DNA from 3 places in the Sodalis sp. C49 genome. Region 1 is predicted to be linked to each of the others. Evidence: riboswitches for the same ligand, from Rfam matches in the RefSeq annotation. Region 1 holds a riboswitch; each other region holds the start of a gene.

Region 1 (5,149 bases):
AAGCCTGTGCGGCATGGTCGAGGATATGAAAGTCACCCAGAGTGACAAAGAACATTATATTACCGGCTGGATGGGGCCCCACAGCGTGGTGGTTATCCATAACTACCGCGAAAAGCGCGGCACCTCCAACGGTTTTGTGTTGACCAAAGAGAACCAGTACCGGCTCAGCGTGCAATCCATTGAGTTCCGCATCCCGAAATTAATCCTTTGGCTGTCGCTGCGCCGCAATCCGCGCACCATGACGCTGATTACCTACAATACGCTGGGCGATATGGTCAGCCCGCTGATGCAGTTTCGCAATATGACCGATAAGCCGGTCAAGCGCATGCTGGAGCAGGACTGGCAGGCGCTTAACGACTATATCGGCATGGCCTGCTGGCAGTTGGAAAACGGCAATCCGCTGTGGCATCAGCTGCTGCAGACGTTAACGCCCGACACGCTATCAGGCTTGATCAACGCGCCGGTGTTCAGCGAAAAACGACTGCAAAAAGACGGCGAGTACGAAGGTTTCTGGGCCGGGAATGTCTTTATCGGCCGCTGTCTCGGCCCTTATCCGGCGCTGCAATTATTATGGCGCGATGAAGACAACCAGATGCAGCCGGGGTATATCTATACGGCGGTACCGGAATACCGGGGCGGCACTCCCCTGCCGTCATTGCGCATCCGCCCGCACCGCGGCGAGAACAGTTATTTGCTCAACGCCTTCGACGCCCGACATCTGCACGACGCCCGCTCGCTGCTTAACTTTGCCCAGGGCATTCTCACCGGAATGTCACCACCACTGGTGGAAATGATGGACCGGCCCGATCCCCTGCCCGACCTGTAGATCATCCGCATGCAGCAGCGCCTGCTGCAGCCAGGCTTTGGCCGCCGCGAGCGTTTGCGCCCAGTCGTCATGCAGCGGACGCAGGGCCGCCAGCGCGGCGGAGAGCGTGCAACCGGTGCCATGGGTATGCCGGGTGTTCACCCTGACGGCGTCGAAACGCCGTTCGTCCGTGGCGGTGATAAGCCAGTCGGGACTGGAGTCGCCATGCAGGTGGCCGCCCTTCATCACCACCGCCTGGCAGCCGTAGGCCAGGAGTTCCCGGCCCTGCCGGCGCATTTCCTCCTCGCTGGCGGCGGCGCGGCAGCCCAGCAGCGCCGCCGCTTCCGGCAAATTAGGGGTGATGATGGACGCCAGCGGCAATAAGACATCCCGCACGGCGCTCACGGCATCCGGCGACAGCAGGAAATCGCCGCTTTTCGCCACCATCACGGTATCGAGCACCACATAGGGTATGGGATATTGCCGCAGTTTTGCCGCCACCGTCCGCACGATGTCCGCCTGCCCGAGCATGCCGATTTTGGCGCTGTCGATACGCAGGTCCCCGAGCACGGAATCCAGCTGGGCGGCGACGAATTCAGCGCTGATAGGATAGATGGACTGCACGCCGCGGGTATTTTGCGCCACGAGCGCGGTGATGACCGTGGCGCCATAGGCGCCAAGCGCCGAGAAGGTTTTTAAATCAGCCTGGATACCGGCGCCGCCGCTGGGATCGGTGCCGGCGATACTGAGCAGGTTATGGCAGCGCTTCATTGTATATCCTCCTCCTGCAGGCCGTACAGCCGGTCGAGGAAGCCGACGGCAAAGCTGCCCGGACCCGCCGCGTCCCGGGCGGTTAACCGCCCGGCCCGCGCCATGATCCTGCAGGCGGCGGCCAGATGCTGCAACCGATCGCCCGGCAGGGCGCAAAACGCCGCCGCCACGGCCGATAAGGCGCAGCCGGTACCGGTGACGCGCGTCATCATGGCGTCGCCGTCGGTTACGGACCAGACCCGATCGCCGTCGGTGATAAAATCCACCCGGCCGGTAACCGCGACCAGGGTGCCATAGTCCGCGGCCAGCCGGCGGGCAAAAGGCAGGGCGTGGCGGGAGTCGTCGGCGCTGTCCACGCCGCGGCCCAGGGCCGGCTGCCCGGCCAGCGCCAAGATTTCCGAGGCATTGGCGCGAATGGCGGCGGGTTTTAACGTCAATATGCCCCGGGCAAATTCAGTACGGAAGGTTAATGCGCCCACGGCCACCGGATCCAGCACCCATGGCGTGCCGGCCTGATTGGCCGACGTAATGGCGGCCATCATCGCCTCGGCCCGCGGCGCGGTCAGCGTGCCGATATTCACCAGCAGCGCATCGGCCATGGCGGCGAACTGAACCGCCTCACGGGGTTCGATCACCATGGCCGGGGCGGCGCCGACGGCCAGGAGCGCATTGGCGGTAAACGCCTGTACCACGTCATTGGTCATACAATGGACTAATGGCTTGCGCTGGCGCAGCAGGGTAAGGGAAGACGCGGCGGCTAAGCCGGGCAGTTCGGCAGGTTCGGTAATCATAGCGCTCCCAGCCGGCGCTGAGGAAGACGGACCCGGCGGGACAACAGGCCGTGACTTCCCTACGCTGGCATTATCCAGATCAGGTCATACGGGTAAAATCTCAGTCCGGCGCACAGCGGCGGACACCCCGAGTCAAGTGGCATGATTATCCGGCGGGCGGGAGAAAAGATCAATGGTGAGTTTGCTGGCGGAGCCTGGTCCCTCCGCCGGCGTCGATCTCATAAACACAATTATCAGCAGACTTAATAATAAGGCTATGAGCAGGGCCGCTGGGGACTGACCAACATCCGGCCGTAACAAACGTCCCCGCAGAATTGCGCACCCGTGGCGCCGGTGGGCGTCAACCACCACTGCGCACTGTCCCCGGCCCCCTCCAGGCGGGCAAATCCCGCCTCGGCCAGCGCGCTTAACCGCCCGGCCAGCCAGGGATCGTCTTTTATCGGCGGGGAAAAGCGCCAACGGGGCTCAGCATGACAAAACATTGGCTTATTATTCATGAGATCGATTAAAATTATTTTATGGAGATGCTCAGAGGAATATGCCGTTAATGAAAACAAAGCTAATAAATTAAAAAGACAGAATCTAATCATGCCTACCTTCAACAGCCAGAAGAATCACCGGGCAATGATAGCATCAAATTTCTCGCGGCAACGCCTGCATCTTAAACACTATATAAATGATTGCAAATATATTGGCAACGCTGTCCATTTTAAGCCGACAGCATAATAAAACTCCCACAGATGGACAGGGTTGTGATCACGTTGCGCGAAATGATAAATGGATAGTTAACCAAATAATTTAAGTTCCGTGGCCCGGCTGATGGCATGTTTTGCATTCGTAACGCCTAGCTTATCAATAATATTTCTGATATGAAATTTTACCGTTCCCTCGCGTATTGCCAGGATGGTCGCGACCTCGCCATAGGTTTTTCCGACACTGGCCCAGAATAATACTTCTTTTTCCCGGGGAGACAGCGCCTGGACGTGTGATCTCTCGCCATGGGACGTGGCGTTGGGCAACGTATTTTGCATAAAGTTCAATACCTTATCATGAGTGCTAATCAGCAGCATCTGCAGTCTTTCTTTGTTTTGCTCAATAAAATGATAAAAGTCCTCCTTTCCCTGGCGGTTGCTGATGCTTAATGTAGCCAGGTTGTTATCGCAATCATGCAACGTAAAAGTGTAGCCGCTGTCAAGCCGGTAATATTTTGACAGCCTGAAAAAGCTATGCTCTTGTATTATCGACGGATTATCAGGCCAAAAAAAAGGGGTGAATTTCCGGCAGGCGATGAGCATCACCGGGTCGATTTTTTGATAACCGTAACTGCGGTATTGATTCAGCCAGCCGCTGGGGTAGTCGGATATTATATAGGCTGGGAAGTTATCGCTTTTATTCATCATAAAGTAGGCAAAACAGAACGCGTTGGCGTTCTTGAATATCTGCTGAAGATAAAGTTTGATTTCTATTTTCATCGTTTGGATAAAGAAATCTTGATTATTCTCTAAGGGTTTTTCCATAAAATATGCCTGCCATATTAACTAACACTCATCATTTATTATCCATAAGGGGTAATAAAGAGCAGTTTCAACATGTAATACCGGTGGGATTTTGGATAATATAAGAGGCAGGCTATGGATGCAACCTCTAACAGTTTTATCAATCATTGCGGCGCTAATGACTGCCGCCCAGGGCTTGCGCTACCCTCATACCGGTGTTTAAGACGGTTTATCCTCAGCGGCATCCCGCGTTTATATTAATCTAGTTTAAGCTTCAGCTAGATGCGACCGGATAATAATCGCGATCGCCTGCCGGCGGACCGCACCGCGCCGGCACCGCATCCTATACCGCCTGGAAATAATAAGCACAATATTATTTATTCCATCTATAAGTTAAACTTGATACTGAGAAGGTAACAAATCAATAAGTTAACTAAGGTTTCAGATGAAAAAAGAGGATGTGGTTGTCAGGGATTACCGGGAAGCGGATCGTCCTTTTCTGCGTACTCTCTATCTGTCGGCACGCAAGGCCGGCTGGACCTGGCTTGATAACCGGCAGTGGCGGCTGGAGGATTTTGACGGCGCCACGTTCGATGAAAAGATCATCGTCGCCGAAATACAGGGCCATATTGCCGGTTTTGCCTCGCTTTGGCTGCCGGACAGCTTTTTGCATAATTTGTTTGTCGATCCTGCCTGGCAGCGCCGCGGGGTAGCCACCGCGCTGCTGACGGCGTGCTATCCGCTCTGCCGCGGCACCATGGCGCTTAAATGCCTGCAGGAGAATGTGGGCGCGCAGCAATTCTATCTGCGTCACGGCTGGACGATTATCTCATCCGGTGTTTCCGAGCACGGCAAATATTATCTGATGCACCGCAGGATCCGGCAGCAGTAGCCAGGCGCGCCCGCGCCGCGTTTTCGTGGCCGCTGCCCCCGTCTTGGGGTTACAGGACGATGCGCGGGCGTCTGTTGCCGTGACGATTTATTCTTCCGTGCGGCTTTTCCTGGCGGCCATGTATGTGCATAATACACATATTATCCATTTGAACCCGGTTGCCATCGGGGATGGCCGGATTCGCGCCCAGGGGTGAAACGGAATGAAAGCAGCGATCGTAACAACGGCGGGCCAGCCCCCCGTCTACGGAGACTTCAGTGAACCAGCGCCCGCGCCGGGCAAAAGCCTGATCCGCGTCAGCGCGTCGTCGCTGAGCCACATCACCAGGAATCGCGCGTCGGGCGCGCATTACAGCGCCGACAGCGCGCTGCCGTTTATTCCCGGCATCGATGGC
Region 2 (5,149 bases), 1.7 Mb from region 1:
GACCTGCTCGGCGCGCAATGCTGTTATATCCATGTTTTTTCCACCTTTTTCACCAGTCTTTACAGATGATAGGGGCGCGACAGGCGATGCACCGCCTCAACAAAAATGCCCGCATGTGCCGGCGGCACGTCCTGATGGATACCGTGCCCCAGATTGCAAACATGCCCCTCACCCCGGCCGAAACCGGCCAGAATGGACTCCACTTCCTGTTCAATACGCGCCGGCGGCGCGTACAACACCGAAGGATCCATATTGCCCTGCAGCGCGACCTTATCGCCCACGCGACGGCGCGCCGCCTGAATATCGGTGCTCCAGTCCAGGCCCAGCGCATCGCAACCGGTTTGCGCCATGGCTTCAAGCCATTGGCCTCCGCCTTTGGTAAACAGCGTTACCGGCACCCGGCGGCCTTCATGCTCCCGCTGCAGGCCGTCGATGATTTTTTGCATGTAATCAAGGGAAAACTCAAGATAGCCGCTGCCGGTCAGCACGCCGCCCCAGGTATCAAAGATCATCACCGACTGCGCCCCGGCGCGAATCTGGGCGTTCAGGTACAGCGTTACGCTCGCCGCCAGCTTATCGAGCAATAAATGCAGCGTCTGCGGCTCGGCGTACATCATTTGTTTGATTTTAGTGAAGACTTTGCTGGTGCCGCCTTCAACCATATAGGTGGCCAGGGTCCAGGGACTGCCGGAGAAGCCAATCAGCGGCACTTCTCCGCGCAGGTTGCGCCGGATGGTGCGTACGGCGTCCATCACATACCCCAGCTCCACCTCCGGATCCGGTATCGGCAACTGCTCCACGTCGGCTTTACAGGTAATCGGACGGGCAAAGCACGGCCCCTCCCCCTGTTCAAAATACAATTCCAGTCCCATGGCGTCGGGAACCGTCAGGATATCCGAAAACAGGATCGCGGCATCAAGCGGAAAACGACGCAACGGCTGCAAGGTCACTTCACAGGCCAGTTCGGCATTCCTGCACAGTGACATAAAATCACCGGCCTCGGCGCGGGTGGCTTTATATTCCGGCAGATAACGCCCGGCCTGGCGCATCATCCATACGGGCGTGACGTCAACAGGCTGGCGCAGCAGGGCGCGCAGATAGCGGTCGTTCTTCAGTTCATGCATACAGGATTCCCTTGCAGTTATGAATGGAGTGTAGCATGCGGGCCGTCATTTTCCCGATCGGCGCGGCAGAGCGCGACCGTGTCCTCAATTAAGCGCCTGGCCACGGTGCCGGGCGGCGGCAGCAGGGGCAGCGCGTCATAACGGTACCAGCCGGCATCAAGGATTTCATTATGATCGGGGGTGATTTCGCCGCCGGCGTACTCCGCCATAAACGCCATCATCAGTGAATGCGGGAAAGGCCAGGGCTGCGAGGTGACATAACGGACGTTTTTCACCTTAATCCGCGTCTCCTCCATGACCTCGCGGGCCACGGTCTGCTCCAGGGTTTCCCCCACCTCGGCAAAACCGGCCAGCACCGTGTAAATGCCGCCGCGATGGCGGGTATGCTGGGCCAGCAGGATATCGTCGCCGCGGCGGATCGCCACGATAATACAGGGCGCGATTTGCGGATAATACCGTTCATGGCAATGATCGCACAGGCAGGCCCATTCCCGGTTACTGACGCGCATCTCATGGCCGCAGTAGCCGCAATAGCGATGGGAACGATAAAACTCCGCCAGTTGCACGCCCCGGCCCGCCAGTTGGAACAAGCCTGGGTCGCTATCGATGATCTGGCGCACCGAGCCCATATCCCGGGGCATGGCGTGGCGTACCAGCCAGGCGGGCGACCCCTCCCATTCGCCGATAAGCGTCGCTGTCAATCCTTGAAGTGACCAGGCCGATGCCGTTCCAAATGGCAGTTCCCCCTTGGGTAACCACAATTTGCTGTCCTGGCTGACGATCCACCAGCCATTTTCGCTACCGTTGAGTTCTTGTTCCATTTTAGTTGCACTACCTCTTATTCACTGGCAAGCTAGAAATTAGCTTTAATTGATGAGTAACGCAGCGTTACTTTATTACATCGGAGTCAATCATGCTAAACCAGCTGGACATTCTGGCTCAACGCGTTGGCGGCAGTAACGAACTGATCGATCAGTGGATACTGGCCCGCAGGAAGTTGCTCATTGCGTATTACCATCTCATCGGTCTTAAGCCCAATAAAGAAAAGCATACTCCCCTGGACGAAAACGCGCTGGACGACTTTTGCCATAAACTGGTGGACTACCTTTCCGCCGGCCATTTCCATATCTACGATCGTATCGTTCAGGACGCGGACGATACCAGCAGCAGCAAAAGAATCATCAGTACCCAGTTGTATCCGGCGTTGCAGGAAAATACCAAACAAATCATGGCATTTTATGATAGCCAATTGGAAACGGCCATCGATCATGATAACTGTATGGAGTTCCAACAGGCGCTTTCCGGCGTGGGCGAGGCCCTGGCCACGCGTTTTGCCCTGGAGGACAAACTGATCCAGCAGGCGCTGGAATATAAAGCGGACTACCTGGCCTCGGTGCCGGCCGCCAATAATCCGGACGTATCGCGTCTGGCGTAATTTTGCGGTAAGCAGTAAGTCGTAACCGGTCCTTCACGGGCCGCTATATCTTGTCGGAGTGCCTAGCGCGTACATTACGCCAGGCTGAGACCGTTAATTCGGGATCCGCGGAACCTGATCGGGTTAATACCTGCGAAGGGAACAAGAGTAAAGCAACGCTTTGATTTATAGTCTATTTTGCTAAATTCAAAGCCCGGCCTCATTACTCCCGTAGCGCTCCTGACAAGCAATTTTCCCGTTTATTGTGAGGAATTGCTATGTCGTTATCCAAAACCACCCCTTCCCGCCGTGAGCAGCGCGCCCAGGCGCAGGAATTCATCCATCGTCTGAAAGGCGAAGCCTTCCCCAACTCCCGGCGTATTTATCTCCAAGGCAACAGCGCCGACATCCGGGTGCCGATGCGGGAGATCGCGCTTAGCCCCACGCTTATCGGCGGCAACGGCAAAACGCCGCGCTACGAAGAAAACGAGCCGGTGCCGGTATACGACACCGCCGGACCCTATGGCGATCCGGCGACAGAGATAGACGTGCGCGCCGGCCTTCACCGCCTGCGTTCGGGCTGGATTGAACAACGCGGGGACAGCGAGGCGTTGAACAGCCTAAGCTCGCGTTATACCGGCGAACGCCGGGCCGACGAGGGCCTGGATGAGGTTCGTTTCGCCCCCAGCCATACGCCGCGGCGCGCCAAATCCGGCCGGCGCGTCACGCAATTGCATTATGCCCGCGCCGGCGTCATTACGCCGGAAATGGAGTTTATCGCCCTGCGGGAAAATATGGGCCGCGAACGCATCCGCGGCGACGTATTGCTGCAACAGCATCCCGGCCAGAGCTTCGGCGCGCATTTGCCGCCGGATATTACCCCGGAGTTCGTGCGCCGGGAAGTGGCCGACGGTCGTGCCATTATCCCCGCCAATATCAACCATCCGGAGTCGGAGCCGATGATTATCGGCCGCAATTTCCTGGTCAAGGTCAACGCCAATATCGGCAACTCGGCCGTCAGTTCATCCATTGAGGAAGAGGTCGAGAAGCTGGTCTGGGCGACCCGTTGGGGAGCGGATACGGTGATGGACCTGTCCACCGGCCGCTATATCCATGAAACCCGCGAGTGGATCCTGCGCAACAGTCCGGTGCCCATCGGCACGGTGCCCATCTACCAGGCGCTGGAAAAAGTCAACGGCGTGGCGGAAAACCTGACCTGGGAATGCTTTCGCGACACCTTGCTCGAGCAGGCGGAACAGGGCGTGGACTATTTTACCATCCATGCCGGCGTGCTGTTGCGTTACGTGCCGATGACCGCCAAACGGTTGACCGGCATCGTGTCGCGCGGCGGATCCATTATGGCCAAATGGTGCCTGTCGCATCACCAGGAAAGCTTCCTCTACGAGCATTTTCGCGATATTTGCCAGATTTGCGCCGACTACGACGTCTCATTATCCCTCGGGGACGGCCTGCGTCCCGGCTCCATCCAGGATGCCAACGACGAAGCGCAGTTTGCCGAACTCTATACCCTGGGCGAATTGACCAAAGTTGCCTGGGAGTACGACGTGCAGGTGATGATCGAAGGCCCTGGCCATGTTCCCATGCAGATGATCCGGCGCAACATGACCGAACAGCTGGAGCATTGCCACGAAGCGCCGTTTTATACCCTGGGGCCGCTGACCACCGATATCGCGCCGGGTTACGACCATTTTACCTCCGGCATCGGCGCCGCGCTTATCGGCTGGTTCGGCTGTGCGATGCTGTGCTACGTCACGCCGAAAGAGCATCTGGGCCTGCCGAACAAAGAAGATGTTAAGCAGGGGCTTATTACCTATAAAATCGCCGCTCACGCCGCCGATCTGGCCAAAGGCCATCCCGGGGCGCAAATACGCGATAACGCCATGTCCAAGGCACGCTTTGAATTCCGTTGGGAGGACCAGTTTAATCTGGCCCTGGATCCGGCCACCGCCCGCGCCTATCACGATGAAACGCTGCCGCAGGAATCCGGCAAAGTAGCCCATTTTTGCTCCATGTGCGGTCCGAAATTCTGCTCGATGAAAATCTCCCAGGAGGTCAGGGATTATGCCGCCGCCCAGGCGATTGAGGTACGGGAAAGCGGCATGGCGGAGATGTCGTCGGCGTTTCGCGCCAGCGGCGGGGAAATCTATCTTGCGCCTGAGGATACGGGGGTGGCGAAATGATCGCGCCCGACGCGCCCTTTGCGGCGACCGAGCCCAGGCTCGGGCTCTATCCGGTAGTGGATTCGCTGGCATGGCTGGTCCGGCTGCTGGACGCCGGCGTCGCCACGCTGCAGTTGCGCATCAAGGACCAGCCGGAAGACCGGGTCGAACCGGATATCGAGGCCGCGATTTTGCTGGGACGGAAATACCGCGCCCGGATTTTCATCAACGATTATTGGCGGCTGGCGGTTAAACACGGCGCCTATGGCGTGCACCTGGGACAAGAGGATTTGGCTACGGCGGATTTGGCCGTCATCCAGCGCGCCGGATTGCGACTTGGTCTTTCCACCCACGACGAGAGCGAACTGGCCCGCGCTTTGGCGCTACAGCCATCCTATATCGCGCTCGGCCATATCTTCCCTACCCAGACC
Region 3 (5,149 bases), 2.5 Mb from region 1:
AGGGATGCTAGCCCATCCCTCTTGTCTCCCGGGCTTCCGGCAGATCGTGCGCCGCTGCGCGGTCCCTGGCGTCACAATATCCCTTCTTATGGACCGCACGGGACGCGCTCCCGGCGCGACCCTTAGCTTTCGCCGCTCCCGGCGGCTCATCCAGCCGGGCATTGTGCCGCCAGCGCACTTTATGCCGGTACAACGTCAAAACCAACGTCTGTAATTAAAAAGTCTTTATTTGAACGCCGGGAATTTGTATGCCGGTAACTTAAATGCCGGGAATTTATACGCCGGTAACTTAAATGCCTGGAATGTGAACGCCGGTGATAAGGGGAGCGGCCCTTTGGCCGGCATTGAGCGCGCTGACGGAGCCGGTTCCACCGGCACGAGCCGCTGGACGCGGCGAGAGGCCCGTTCGCGCCGGGAGCGCGTACGGGCCGGTGCGAAAAGGTGGATCCGGCGCAGGAAGGCACCGCTTGCGGCGCGCGACCTGCCGGGAGCGCGGGGTCAAGGGGATGGCGCGACTGCCATCCCCTTGTCGCTTGCCAGCGCCCGGCTCAACATATAAAACCAAACTTACGGCAAGCGAAAATACCGCAGGACTTTTATATCACCCCCCGCCACGAGACATCACATCCACTCCCGGTATTCCTGCTCGGACAGTGAATCCGTATGCCATTGGGTTACCTGTAACAACAGCGCCATGCGCTGTCCGCTGCGGCCCCTGTCGGGACGGATCACGCCGCGCCCGCAAATGGCGGTAAAATAATGCTGATAAAACCGGCGCAAATTGGCTATTTTCATCGTTACAATCCCTATTCTGCCCTTTCGACACGACCAGTATCGGCTTAAGATACCGGAAGAAAAACAGATGACTTTTTAAGGAGTGTTCCTCTTTTATGTCCTCGCCACGCCTGCAGCAACAATTTATCCGCCTGTGGCAAAGCTGCCAGGGCAAGACACAGGAAACCACCCTGAACGAACTGGCGCAGGCGCTGAGCTGTACGCGCCGGCATGTGCGTACTCTGCTGAAAACCATGCAGGAAATGGGCTGGCTGCAGTGGCAGGCGACAGCCGGGCGCGGCAAGCGCTCGCAGCTGACCTTTCACTATACCGGCCTGGCGTTGCAACAGCAGCGGGCGGAGGATCTGCTGGAGCAGGATCGCATCGAGCAGTTGGTCCAACTGGTGGGCGATAAGGACAGGGTACGCCAGATGCTGCTTTCCCATCTGGGCCGCAGCTTCCGCCAGGGCAAGCACATATTGCGGGTACTGTATTATCGCCCGCTGCTGAACCTGCTGCCCGGCAGTCCTTTGCGGCGTTCTGAGAACCACATCGTGCGGCAGATTTTCAGCGGCCTGACCAAAATAAATGAGGAAAATGGGGAACTGGAAGCGGACCTCGCCCATCATTGGCAGCAAATTTCGCCGTTGTTATGGCGCTTTTACCTGCGTCCGGCGATCCATTTTCATCATGGGCGGGAACTGACGCCGCAGGATGTGTGCAGCTCGCTGCTGCGCCTGCGGGGAAATCCGCTGTTTTGCCATATAAAAGCCGTCTCGTCCGCCATCCCCAATACCGTTGATGTCGCCCTGACCGCCGCGGACGACTGGCTGCCCTGGCTATTGGGCAGCGTGCCGGCCATGATTTTGCCGCAGGAATGGGAGACGATGCCGGACTTCGTCCGCCGTCCCGTCGGCACCGGACCCTATGCGGTGATCGACAACCGGGAAAGCTTATTGAAGATTCGCGCCTTTGATGATTATTTCGGCTATCGCGCACTGATTGATGAAGTGAATATCTGGATCTTGCCGGAACTCACCGCCGAGCTGAGCTATTCCGGCGTCCAGCTCCAGGCGGATAACAGCACCCCGGGTCAATTGGAAACCCGGCTGGAGGAAGGCTGCTATTTCCTGCTGTTTGATGCCCGTTCGCCGCTGATGCAAAACGATGATACCCGCCGCTGGCTGAGTGAAAATATCGATCCCATCGCCATGCTGACCGAGGCGGGATCGGCCTACCAGCATTACTGGTCGCCGGCCTACGGTATCCTGCCGCGCTGGCGCCATAGCCGGGTCGCGCAACCGCGGCCAAGGCCCGCGGAGCTGCGCAGCATCACCCTGACGGTTTATCGCGCCCATTCGGAATTCGATGATCTTTGCCGCGCGCTCGGTGCGGTGCTGGCCCGGCAGGACATCGCGCTGGTGATCAATACCGTGGATTATGCCACCTGGCATAACGGTGAGGCCGAGAGCGATTTATGGCTCGGCAGCGCTAATTTTTACCTGCCGCTGGATTATTCCCTGTTCGCCAGCTTTTACGAGATGCCGCTGATGCATCATTGCCTGCCGGCCGACCTTAGCGACGCGCTGGAGAAATGGCGCGGCAAGGGCCTGTCCATGGCGCAATGGTGCCAATCGCTTATCACCGGCCATCGCCTGCACCCGCTGTTCCATCATTGGCTGATTCTACAGGGCCAGCGCAGCATGCGCGGGGTCAGGATGAATACGCTGGGATGGTTTGATTTCAAATCCGCCTGGTTCGCCCCGCCGGACCCGCAAGACCCGCAAAACACATAAGACACATAAGACACATAAGACACATAAGACACATAAGACACGTTAGACACGTTAGATACGTTAGATACGTTAGACACGTAAGACAGGCTGTTAAGCCAGGGATAAAACCATTACACTTGCATTTGTTCTCAACGGGGTGCGAAGCGTCCGGCATAGCGTTAGCCGGCGCGCAAGCTGAGAGTATACCCGTCGAACCTGATCCGGCTAATACCGGCGAAGGGATTTGAGAGTGCGTCCCGCTGCCGCCTCAAACGCCTTTGCCGCCTTTTTTTTTCCAGGAGCGCAAAGTGTTGAAAAAATGGTTACCCTGCCTGCTATTGCTCGCCGCCGCCCCGGCGTTGGCAAAACCCGTCCTGACGGTTTATACCTATGATTCCTTTGCCTCCGAATGGGGCCCGGGGCCGGCGATAAAAACCGCCTTTGAAAAAGACTGTGGCTGCGAGCTGAAATATGTCGTGCAGGAAGATGGCGTCGCCCTGCTCAACCGTTTGCGCATCGAAGGCAAGAACAGCGACGCGGATGTGGTGCTGGGCCTGGATAACAACCTGCTTAAGCCCGCGCAGGATACGCATCTCTTTACGGCGCATAACGTCGATACCGCTCATCTGACCTTGCCGCAGGCGTGGCATGATCCCACCTTCCTGCCTTTTGATTACGGGTATTTTGCGTTTGTCTATGACAAGAACAAGCTGAAAAATCCGCCCAAAAGCCTGCATGAGCTGATAGACGGGCCGCAGGCGCTGAAAATCATTTACGAAGATCCGCGCACCAGTACCCCGGGACTAGGCTTATTGCTCTGGGTGCAGCAGGTATATGGCGATAAAGCGCCCCAGGCCTGGCAACGGCTGGCGAAAAAAACCGTTACCGTGCCCAAGGGCTGGAGCGAAGCCTATGGCTTATTCCTGAAAGGAGAAGCGGACATGGTGCTCAGCTATACCACGTCGCCGGCCTATCATATCAACGAGGAAAAGAAGGATAACTATGCGGCGGCGACCTTCAGCGAAGGCCACTATCTCCAGGTCGAGGTGGCCGGACAATTAGCCGCCAGTAAAAATCCGCAGCTGGCGCAGCAGTTTATGCGTTTTGTCGTTTCCCCGGCTTTCCAGCAGACCATTCCCACAGGCAACTGGATGTATCCGGTGATCAAAACCGCGCTGCCGGCCGGCTTTGACGTATGGCCGGCCAAGACGCTGAATTTCAGCGCGGATGACGTGGCGGCCAAACGCGGCGCGTGGACCCAGGATTGGTTGCGTTCCGTCAGCCAATGATGCCTGGCCGATGATACCGCGCTGGTTATGGCCGGGACTGCTGGCCGCGCTGATGCTGACGGCCGTGGCCCTGACGGCGGTCGGCGCCTTGTGGCTGAACGCGCCGACGCTCCAATGGCGCGACGTGCTGTCGGACAGCTATCTGTGGCATGTCCTGCGTTTTACCTTTTGGCAGGCGCTGCTGTCGGCGCTGCTATCGGTGCTGCCCGCCGTTTTTTTGGCGCGGGCGCTTTACCGCCGGCGGTTTCCGGGACGCCTGCTGTTGCTGCGCTTTTGCGCCATGACGCTGGTGCTGCCGGTGCTGGTGGCCGTGTTCGGCATCCTGAGCGTGTATGGTCGCCAGGGCTGGCTGGCGCAGCTATGCCTCTGGCTGCATATTCCCTACGGTTTTTCACCCTACGGCCTGCGGGGGATCCTGCTGGCCCATGTATTTTTTAACCTGCCGTTGGCCACCCGCCTGTTGTTGCAGGCGCTGGAAGGCATTCCGGTGGAGCAGCGCCAGCTGGCCGCGCAGCTGGACATGGCGGGCTGGCATTTCTTCCGCATTCTTGAGTGGCCTTATCTGCGCCGTCAACTGCTGCCTGCGGCGGCGCTGATATTTATGCTGTGTTTCGCCAGTTTTGCCACGGTGCTGTCGCTGGGCGGCGGACCGCGGGCGACCACCATTGAGCTGGCGATTTACCAGGCCTTAAGCTATGACTACGATCCCGGCCGCGCGGCGCTGCTGGCCCTGGTGCAAATGATCTGTTGCCTGGGGCTGGTCTTGTCCAGCCAACGGCTGACCCGCGCGTTTCCCGTCGGCGCGACGCATTTTTCCCAGTGGCGCAATCCCGGCGATAATCTGGCGCGCCGTTTGACCGACGCGCTGGTTATTGTCCTGACGCTGGCGCTGCTGGCGCCGCCCCTGCTGGCCGTGGTGGCCGGCGGTGTCAATACGGGCATGGCGCGGGTCCTGTCGCAGCCGGCGCTGTGGTCGGCATTGCTGACGTCGCTGCGCATTGCCCTGGGCGCGGGCCTGCTGTGCGTGGTGCTAACGCTGATGCTGCTATGGAGCAGCCGCGAGCTGAGGCTGCGTCAACGTCCCTGGTCCGCGCAGCTGCTCGATCTTAGCGGCATGCTGATCCTGGCGATGCCGGGCATTGTGCTGGCCACGGGTTTCTTCCTGATCGCCACCCATACCCTGGGATTGCCCCGTTCCCCCTATGCATTGGTCATACTGACCAATGCGCTGATGGCCATTCCCTACGCCCTGAAAATTCTGGAAACGCCGATGCTGGACCTGGCGGAAAGGTATAATCGTTTATGCCTGTC

The links. Region 1 has a riboswitch for thiamine pyrophosphate ahead of thiM (hydroxyethylthiazole kinase). Riboswitches for the same ligand answer to the same signal wherever they lie in the genome.
Region 2: linked by a shared signal. The riboswitch ahead of thiC (phosphomethylpyrimidine synthase ThiC) and the one ahead of thiM (hydroxyethylthiazole kinase) in region 1 are both predicted to bind thiamine pyrophosphate.
Region 3: linked by a shared signal. The riboswitch ahead of thiB (thiamine ABC transporter substrate binding subunit) and the one ahead of thiM (hydroxyethylthiazole kinase) in region 1 are both predicted to bind thiamine pyrophosphate.

What each region holds. Positions count from the first base shown of each region.
Region 1 covers NZ_CP163303.1:5,135,108-5,140,256, reverse strand. The annotation lists gene ABUK12_RS23300 (hypothetical protein) at 1-826, shown strand, start outside; gene thiD (bifunctional hydroxymethylpyrimidine kinase/phosphomethylpyrimidine kinase) at 773-1,576, opposite strand; gene thiM (hydroxyethylthiazole kinase) at 1,573-2,367, opposite strand; TPP riboswitch at 2,407-2,507, opposite strand; gene ABUK12_RS23285 (hypothetical protein) at 2,622-2,849, opposite strand; gene ABUK12_RS23280 (helix-turn-helix transcriptional regulator) at 3,153-3,884, opposite strand; gene ABUK12_RS23275 (N-acetyltransferase family protein) at 4,309-4,755, shown strand; gene ABUK12_RS23270 (zinc-binding alcohol dehydrogenase family protein) at 4,958-5,149, shown strand, end outside.
Region 2 covers NZ_CP163303.1:3,391,423-3,396,571, forward strand. The annotation lists gene nfi (deoxyribonuclease V) at 1-33, opposite strand, end outside; gene hemE (uroporphyrinogen decarboxylase) at 60-1,124, opposite strand; gene nudC (NAD(+) diphosphatase) at 1,142-1,945, opposite strand; gene rsd (sigma D regulator) at 2,038-2,559, shown strand; TPP riboswitch at 2,604-2,717, shown strand; gene thiC (phosphomethylpyrimidine synthase ThiC) at 2,817-4,739, shown strand; gene thiE (thiamine phosphate synthase) at 4,736-5,149, shown strand, end outside.
Region 3 covers NZ_CP163303.1:2,618,911-2,624,059, forward strand. The annotation lists gene sgrT (glucose uptake inhibitor SgrT) at 622-795, opposite strand; gene sgrR (HTH-type transcriptional regulator SgrR) at 891-2,570, shown strand; TPP riboswitch at 2,693-2,810, shown strand; gene thiB (thiamine ABC transporter substrate binding subunit) at 2,858-3,838, shown strand; gene thiP (thiamine/thiamine pyrophosphate ABC transporter permease ThiP) at 3,849-5,149, shown strand, end outside.